DNA from 4 places in the Ewingella sp. C233 genome. Region 1 is predicted to be linked to each of the others. Evidence: predicted binding sites of a transcription regulator. Region 1 holds the regulator's gene; each other region holds the start of a gene.
What was found. The regulator PurR, encoded in region 1, represses purine synthesis genes. The targets are predictions, from matches to a motif close to CANGCAAACGTTTGCNTG.
Positions count from the first base shown of each region.

Region 1 (2,206 bases):
ATATGGGGTTTATGGACTGGCACTGTGTGGTCAGCCCTGACCATCCGCTGGCGGCGCTCACTGTGCCATTAGTGGATGAACAGCTGCGTGCCTATCCGGCACTTTGTATCGAAGATACGTCGCGCAACTTACCTAAGCGTGATACCTGGACGCTAAACAATCAGCGACGTCTGGTTGTTCCCGACTGGACCTGCGCCATAGACTGCCTGTGTGAAGGACTGTGCGTGGGGATGATGCCCGTGCATCTGGTCGAAGACTGGATATCACATCAAAAATTGAGTGTGCTGACGCTGGCTGCCGCATTTCCCGAAAGCGCCTGCTGCCTGACCTGGGATCAGAGTAACCAGTCTCCGGCGCTGGCGTGGCTTCTGGATTATCTGGGCGATACCCCTACGCTGAATCAGGAGTGGTTACGCAACTAAAAACGCCTGCAAATGTGCAGGCGTTCGTGTTATGGCTTTCGGACTACGCTGTTAACGGCGATAGTCGCGGTAAGGACCATCGGCTACCGAGCGGCGTTCAACCAGTTTCGGGTGGACTTCAATGGTCTGTGACTCCTCACGTTTGCTGATAATGCGATCCAGCAGCATGGTGAATGCCATCTCACCCAGGCGCTCTTTGGGCTGGTGGATTGTCGTCAGTGCAGGGGAGAAGTAACGGGCGTTGCGTACGTTATCATAGCCGATCACCGAAATATCCTGCGGCACCCGCAGACCCATTTCATCAGCGGCACAAATAGCCCCCATCGCCATGACGTCACCGCCGCAGAAGACGGCCGTCGGGCGCTGTTTCTGCATCAAAATTTTATGCATCGCCTGATAGCCTGACTCGGGTTCAAAATCACCCTGAACGACCCATTCTTCGCGCAGCGGGATGTTGGCTTCCGTCATGGCTTTGAGGAAACCCTGGAAGCGGCCGCCACCGGTGTTACGAGCCAGTTGCCCCGGGATCACACCGATATCGCGATGACCGCGTTCAATCAGATAGCGCCCGGCCATATACCCACCTTCAAAGGCATTATCGATGATACTGTCGGTGAAGTTTTTACGTGCTTCGCCCCAATCCATCACCACCATCGGGATCGCTCGGTATTCTTCGAGCATGTCGAGCAATGCATCGGGATATTCCGCGCACATGACCAACAGACCATCGACGCGTTTTTGCGCCAGCATGGCCAGATAGGCCTGCTGTTTATCAAGATTATTATGCGAATTACACAAAATCAGTGTGTAGCCTTTGGCGAAACAGCTGTTTTCTACTGCCTCGATCACTTCGGCAAAATAGGGCGCTTCGCTGGATGTTGCCAGTAATCCGATAGATTTTGTATTGTTGACCTTGAGGCTACGGGCCACCGCGCTGGGAGAGTAGTGCAGCTCTTTTATCGCTGTCTGCACGGCGGCTTTAGTTTCTTCGGCGACGAAACGTGTTTTATTGATGACGTGCGACACGGTTGTGGTGGAAACGCCAGCCCGCTTTGCGACATCTTTTATCGTTGCCATGAAAAGAATGACTCCTGTCTGACGTGCTTTAGCACGTTAGCATTATGTTAATCGTTTGCCTGCGTGGATCTGACTGCTGGAAAAGAGATGAGCAGTGAAATCGTTGGTGGGTTTTTCAGAGCACAACAACTGTCTGAAAGAACATCGGAATGAATCGACCCGCACGCAGTGTGGTAACCGCGAATTTTCTCTTATATCTTGGTAAAGGGGAAGTAAAAAGTCTTCGTAACGCAGGGAATGATCACGGGATTTTAAAACAAAACTATGAGAAAATGCGTTGGCACACAAACTGTATGGCTTATAAAAAGGCCACATTTGATCCAGAAGGGGTTTTAATGGATACCAATCTGAAATTTGCTCTCATTACTGTGGTTGGCGCACTGGCAATGATTATGGCTTTCAGTTTTACCGCAGTGATGCACTGATCCTTTTTTACCTTCATTCGCTGAGGGTAAAAAGATCAGAAAAAAGGGCGATTCCTTTTACAGGTGTCGCCCTTTTCAATTCTTTGTTTTGCATCGTTCGCAAAATACTGTCTTAGCGACTGATTGTTTCATAAACGTTTCGTTAAATGCTATTCATCGCTGATTAGCGGTACTGCGGACTTAACGAATCGTTTTAGGCGTCATCACTCGACGCGCGCCAACATAGTGATCTTGCCAGTAATCTTCACCCAGTGAGGTGATTTTGATCTCTTCACCTGTACG
Region 1 is NZ_JBUZRI010000001.1:1,794,970-1,797,175, reverse strand. Features, by position in the region: gene punR (DNA-binding transcriptional activator PunR) at 1-422, shown strand, start outside; gene purR (HTH-type transcriptional repressor PurR) at 474-1,499, opposite strand; gene cydH (cytochrome bd-I oxidase subunit CydH) at 1,649-1,924, shown strand; gene ACZRKO_RS08115 (C40 family peptidase) at 2,105-2,206, opposite strand, start outside.

Region 2 (2,206 bases), on a different contig from region 1:
CAAGTACCGGTTCAGGAATGTGCTGTACTAGACCTGCCACCGCCGGGAACAGGCCCAGTACGATCAGCATCAGCGCGACCACAAAACCCACATAACGGCTGGCAACCCCGGTCAGCTGAATAACGCCGTTGTTCTGGCCGAAGCAGGAGTTAGGGAATGTGTTGAAGACTGCCGAAAGCATTGAGTTCAGGCCATTTGCCAGTACGCCGCCTTTGATGCGCTTCATATAAAGCGGACCACTGACCGGTTGTTCGGAAACGTCGGAGGTCGCTGTGATATCGCCGATTGTCTCTAGTGACGTCACCATAAAAATCAACATCAACGGTATAAGCAGATTCCAGTCAAAACCCAGACCGTAATAGAGTGGTGTTGGCAGCGTTATCCACTGGCTCTGCGTTACCGTTACTGCCTCGGGCAGCATTCCCATCATCCATGCAGCCAGATAGCCGATGGCCATGGCGATCACCAGCGACGCGACACGCAGATAAGGGTTTTTCTGCCGGTTCAGGAGGATGATCACCACGAGCACCACGGCAGCGAGCAACAGATTTTTAGGCGAGCCGAAGCTGTGATCGCCCATCGCTGCATAACCGCCGCCAATGGAGGTCAGCCCGACCTGAATCAGTGACAGACCAATGATCATCACCACGATACCTGAAACCAGCGGGGTAATAATCCGGCGCGCCAGATGGAGGAAACGCGACAGAATAATTTCCGTGCAGGATGCAACCATCAGCGTACCAAACAGCGCTGCCATCATGGTGGGTACGTCCGCGCCGCCGTTTTTCAGCGCCATACCCCCCATGATCAGCGGAGCGACAAAGTTAAAACTGGTGCCCTGAATCGACAGCAAGCCTGAACCCACCGGCCCCCAGGTTTTAATTTGCAATATAGATGCCAGTCCCGACGCGAAAAGCGACATGCTAATAATGTGTTGAGTGTCCTGCGCCGGAAGTCCGAGCGCCTGACATATCAGCAGTGCAGGCGTGATCACTGCGACAAACATCGCCAACAGGTGCTGGCAGGCGGCAAACAGGGTTTGTGGCAGAGGAGGGCGGTCCTCCAGGCGGTAAATCAATTCACTATTATGCTGGCGGGAAAGTTCAGGGCGCTGAGTATCTGGCTCGGCGGATTGCGTACTCATGATTTGGGCATCCATTAAGCGGCAAAGCGGGCATTTTTAATGAAAATGCCGATAAAAGCAATCGTTTGCTTTGTTGATTTGTTCCTCCAATAATTGCGATTTAATCAGCATAAATAGGCTGTTTTTCTTGCGTTGAGTTGGTTATCTGACTTCTAATCCCGTATCTGAAAAATATCAGCGAACTGGAATTCTTATAACTCAATAATATTATTGGATTTTTTTAAAATGGAGCATTTCAATGATTCATCTCGATACCTACGGCACGCTGGTTGCCGCGACTCTGGTACTCCTTCTGGGACGTAAATGCGTCCAGACAATTTCGTTCCTCAAGAAATACACCATTCCTGAACCTGTCGCCGGCGGTTTGCTGGTCGCATTTCTGTTGCTACTGGCTAATCAACTTTTCAGTTGGGAAGTCACCTTTGATATGTCGCTGAAAGAGCCGCTGATGCTGGCCTTCTTCGCCACCATCGGTCTGAATGCTAATCTCGCCAGCCTGCGTTCCGGCGGTAAGGCACTGGTCTTGCTGGTGTTCGTCGTGCTGGGATTGTTGCTGCTGCAAAATGCGATTGGCATTGGTATGGCAAAATTGCTGGGGCTTGACCCGCTGATGGGCCTGCTGGCCGGTTCAATCACTCTGTCAGGTGGACATGGCACGGGCGCGGCCTGGAGTAAATTGTTCAGCGAAAAGTACGGCTTTGAAAATGCGACAGAAGTGGCCATGGCCTGTGCGACCTTTGGTCTGGTGCTGGGGGGAATTATCGGCGGGCCGGTCGCCCGTTATCTGGTCAGCCACTCTTCAACCCCCAATGGTTCACCGGAAGATGCCGCAGACCCGAGTGCATTTGAGAAGCCAACGATTGGCCGGATGATCACGCCTTTGGTGATGGTGGAGACTATTGCGTTGATTGCTATCTGTCTTACGGCAGGCAGCCATGTTTCAACGCTGTTGCAGGGCTCAGCGTTCGAGATCCCGACTTTTGTCTGCGTGCTTTTTGTCGGTGTTATCCTCAGTAATGTGCTGGCATGGCTTGGCTTTTACCGGGTCTTTGATCGCGCGGT
Region 2 is NZ_JBUZRI010000007.1:102,124-104,329, reverse strand. Features, by position in the region: gene ACZRKO_RS21420 (nucleobase:cation symporter-2 family protein) at 1-1,144, opposite strand, end outside; gene gltS (sodium/glutamate symporter) at 1,383-2,206, shown strand, end outside.
Region 2: ACZRKO_RS21420 (nucleobase:cation symporter-2 family protein) is a predicted target of PurR. The motif match lies at 1,199-1,216, and genes of this name have one in related genera.

Region 3 (2,206 bases), 1.4 Mb from region 1:
AGTAAGAAAAGAGAGGCCCGCAGGCCTCTCTGGATCGAACGGTGATTATTGAACAGTTTCTTCAGACAGACCAGCGGTGAATGGTCAGAACTGACAGGGAATTATCGGCTGGCAAAGGTGTTGCACTGGTTAGGATCCCCGCCGTCGAAGCCACGTTTGAACCACGTATAGCGTTGCTGCGACGTGCCGTGCGTAAAGCTGTCCGGCACAACACGGCCCTGCCCCCGCTGTTGCAGACGGTCATCGCCGATGGCCTGCGCGGCGTCGAGCGCCTCTTTCAGGTCCCCCTCTTCCAGCATGTTCTGCTGCTGCTGGCTGTGCCCCCAAACACCGGCGAAGCAGTCGGCCTGCAATTCCATCTTCACTGACAACTGATTGACAACGGTTTGCGAAGCGCCCTGCTGCATTTGACGCACTTTAGTATCGATGCCCATCAGATGCTGCACGTGGTGACCGACTTCATGCGCAATGACATAGGCCTGCGCAAAGTCGCCGCCTGCGCCAAGCTTGTCTTTCAACTCCTGGTAAAAGGAGAGATCGATATACACGGTACTGTCCGCCGGGCAGTAAAACGGCCCCATGACGGACTGGCCGGTGCCGCAGCCTGTACGGGTTGACCCACGGTACATCACCAGTTTAGGGTCAACATAGGTCTGCCCCTGACGTCGGAAGATCTCTTTCCAGGTATCTTCAGTCGACGCAAGAACCACTGAGGTAAATTTGGCCTGCTCATCATCCTTCGGACTTATCGACTGAGCGCGCGTCTGCGTCTGCTGCGTACCGCCGGATTGCCCGCCGTCAATCAGCGGCGTGAGATCCACACCGTAGTAACCGGCCACCAGCACCACAATAATGATCACGATACCGCTTTTACCGCGAATAGGCAGACGCATTCCGCCCCCGCCTAAGCCACCCGGCCCGCCACCAGAACTTTGCCCGCGCCTGTCTTCTACGTTGTCGCTTTCACGACGCCCTTGCCAACGCATATGTTCATCTCCCGCTGTTTTCTTAAGACTAGATAATGAGTTCGGTAAATACCATGGACTCTACGCGGCAATTTTAGTGCACATGAGCATAAAGAGAATGAAAACCGCCGAATAAATGGCAAGAAATAAAAAACGGACGATCAAATGACCGTCCGTTTCACTGAAAAGGGCGCGTTTAAAGCCGCGTAAACGATTGCGTATTCTGCCTAAAAAAATCAGGTACCGATCAGTCCAGCTTTACACCAATACGGTGAGCGACTTCTTCATAGGCTTCGATCAGGCCACCCAGACTCTGGCGGTAGCGATCTTTGTCCATTTTGTTGAGGGTTTTCTTGTCCCACAAACGGCTGCCATCAGGAGAGAACTCATCGCCCAGCACTACTTCACCGTTGAACAGACCGAATTCCAGTTTGAAGTCGACCAGGATCAGGCCCGCATCGTCAAACAGTTTGCTCAGTACGTCGTTGGCTTTGTAGCTCAGCTCTTTCATGCGCGCCAGATGCTCTTCGTTCACCCAACCAAAGGTCTTGCAGTAAGACTCGTTGATCATCGGGTCATGCATCGCGTCATTTTTCAGGAACAGATCAAACAACGGTGGATTGAGTTCCAGACCTTCTTCAATACCCAAACGCTTTACCAGCGAACCCGCAGCACGGTTACGGATAACGCATTCAACCGGGACCATATCCAGTTTCTTCACCAGCACTTCGGTGTCAGACAACAGACGTTCCATTTGTGTAGGAATACCGGCTTCTTCCAGCTTAGCCATGATGAAGTGGTTAAACTTGTTGTTAACCATGCCCTTACGGTCGAATTGCTCAATGCGCTGACCATCCAGTGCTGACGTATCATTGCGGAACTCCAACACCAGCAGGTCTGGGTCTTCGGTGGTGAAGACGGTTTTCGCCTTTCCGCGATACAACTCAGCTAACTTTTGCATCTTAAGTTACTCCAATATGTAGTGGTAAAACTTGCAACATCATTCGATAAAAAAAAAGTATGTAAAAAGGGGCCGAAGCCCCTTTCTGATAACGTCTTACTTCGCAGCGCTGCTCTGGTTGAACGCGGCCTGCATGACCGTCACCATCGCGTCGTTCTGCGACTGGCTGAGCGCATGTCCTTTAGGATCAAGGAACTGCAAGCTACTGCGGTTGTCGAGATCGCCGACCTGAAGTTTGTAATCACCGGATGACAGACCCGGATCTTTCGCCCCTAGGGTA
Region 3 is NZ_JBUZRI010000001.1:401,269-403,474, reverse strand. Features, by position in the region: gene ypfJ (KPN_02809 family neutral zinc metallopeptidase) at 102-986, opposite strand; gene purC (phosphoribosylaminoimidazolesuccinocarboxamide synthase) at 1,213-1,926, opposite strand; gene bamC (outer membrane protein assembly factor BamC) at 2,023-2,206, opposite strand, start outside.
Region 3: ypfJ (KPN_02809 family neutral zinc metallopeptidase) is a predicted target of PurR. The motif match lies at 1,169-1,186, and genes of this name have one in related genera.

Region 4 (2,206 bases), 1.0 Mb from region 1:
GGACGTGGAAGAGGGCGACGGCGGCTCAGGGCCAGATAAAAATTCTCCAGCGACTCTTCGAGACGCTCACTCAGTGCGGGCTCAAGGGTGGCGGGAAAAGTTTGGTAATCGCTAATCAGGCTGTCATCGGCGAATACGCCCTGCAACACTTCCTGCGCTTTCAACGAAGCCAGTACCGGTTTTAGCGCGTAGTCTACAGCCAGCATGTGGCCAATCGAACCGGCCGTTGCCAGAGGCAGCACGACTTTGTGGTCGAGTGCGCGTTCAGGCAGCAGATCCAACAGGGTTTTCAGCGCACCCGAAAACGAGGCTTTATACACCGGAGTAGCGACGATGAGACCGTCTGCTTCAGCAAGTTGCGCCGTCAGTTTTTTCAGCTGTGGGCTAGCAAAATTGGCGAACAGTAAATCTTCTGCACAGAAATCCTGAAGACTGTAAGAGATCACTTCCACGCCGCGCGAGGTTAGCCAGCGATGGCTCAGCGCCAGTAACGCCGAAGAGCGGGAGGGTTGTCGCGGACTGCCTGCCAGAGAGATAACGCGCATCATCACACCATTCCTTATAACTTAAAGTTCTAGATTCATCATTTTGTTTAACTAAGTGATTTAAAGCTAACAGGCGCGGGCGGGGGACTGGAAATCTCATTTTTAGAAATGGAAAGTGAAAAAGCGGCTAAGGCCGGAAATTCCTTGGCTTAAAGGTAATCAAAACGTGAAGGGGAAGTGAATAAAAAGGTATCGATTGCGTGAAAGGCGTTTTTTGGCCGTGAAACGTTTCCCTTTATGCGGCGCTTAGTCGATAATGTCGCCCCGTCTAGCCACCGGGAATCCAGGAGTTTTCATGTTTTATCCTCTTGTCAGGAAAGCACTGTTTCAGCTCGACCCAGAGCGCGCGCACGAACTTACTTTTCGTCAGCTGAGCCGTATTTCGGGTTCACCCTTTGAATTTCTTATCCGTCAGTCCGTGCCGACCAAACCGGTCAACTGCATGGGGCTTTCATTTAAAAACCCGTTAGGCCTTGCTGCCGGTCTGGATAAAGACGGCGATTGCATCGATGCATTCGGTGCGATGGGCTTTGGTTTTGTCGAAGTGGGTACCGTCACGCCGCGTGCGCAGGAGGGTAATGATAAGCCGCGCCTGTTTCGTATCGTCGAGGCAGAAGGCCTGATTAACCGCATGGGTTTTAATAACCACGGCGTGGATAACCTGGTGAACAATGTTAAAAAATCCCACTTTGGCGGAATTCTCGGCATTAATATCGGCAAGAATAAAGACACGCCGGTCGAAAATGGTAAAGACGATTATCTGACCTGCATGGAGAAAGTTTATCCCTATGCCGGTTATATTGCCGTGAATATCTCTTCGCCTAATACCCCAGGACTGCGTTCATTGCAGTACGGTGAGGCGCTGGATGATCTGCTGGCGGCGATTAAAAATAAACAGCTCGAATTACAGCAACGGCATCAGAAATATGTCCCTGTCGCAGTGAAGATCGCGCCGGATCTTTCTCATGAGGAATTGATCCAAATAGCAGACAGTTTAGTTCGCCATAATATGGACGGGGTGATCGCCACTAATACCACGTTGGATCGTAAACTGATCCAGGGGCTGAATTATTGCGAACAAACGGGTGGATTAAGCGGCCGTCCTGTTCAGCTTCGCAGCACGGAAATTATCCGTATGCTCAGCGCTGAACTAAAGGGCCAACTGCCTATTATTGGTGTCGGCGGGATAGATTCATTAACGGCAGCACGTGAAAAAATGGCGGCGGGGGCTTCTTTAATTCAAATCTATTCCGGATTTATCTATCACGGGCCACGTTTGATTAAGGATATTGTTACCCATATCTAATATTTTTTGCATCTAAGAGCAGCCGGGGGTTTATTTCTTAACCCGGCTCGTCTATATTTTGTCCACTGCCCCAATATATCGACAATGCCAGCTCAAGATTTGTCTGATATCAGTTAACGGGTAAAAAGCTTAATCTATGTTCGCTGCTTTTAATAGTTGGTCATCGGATTGTGGGTTCGGGGCAAACGGGATAAGAAAATGAAAATCAAACCAGATGATAATTGGCGTTGGTATTTTGATACTGAGCATGACCGGCTGATGCTGGATTTAGCCAATGGAATGATTTTCCGTTCACGTTTTCCCGCTAAAATGCTGACTCCGGATGCCTTCGGTGCTGCTTCATTTTGTGTCGATG
Region 4 is NZ_JBUZRI010000001.1:783,166-785,371, forward strand. Features, by position in the region: gene ssuE (NADPH-dependent FMN reductase) at 1-545, opposite strand, end outside; gene pyrD (quinone-dependent dihydroorotate dehydrogenase) at 841-1,851, shown strand; gene ACZRKO_RS03600 (cell division protein ZapC) at 2,050-2,206, shown strand, end outside.
Region 4: pyrD (quinone-dependent dihydroorotate dehydrogenase) is a predicted target of PurR. The motif match lies at 764-781, and genes of this name have one in related genera.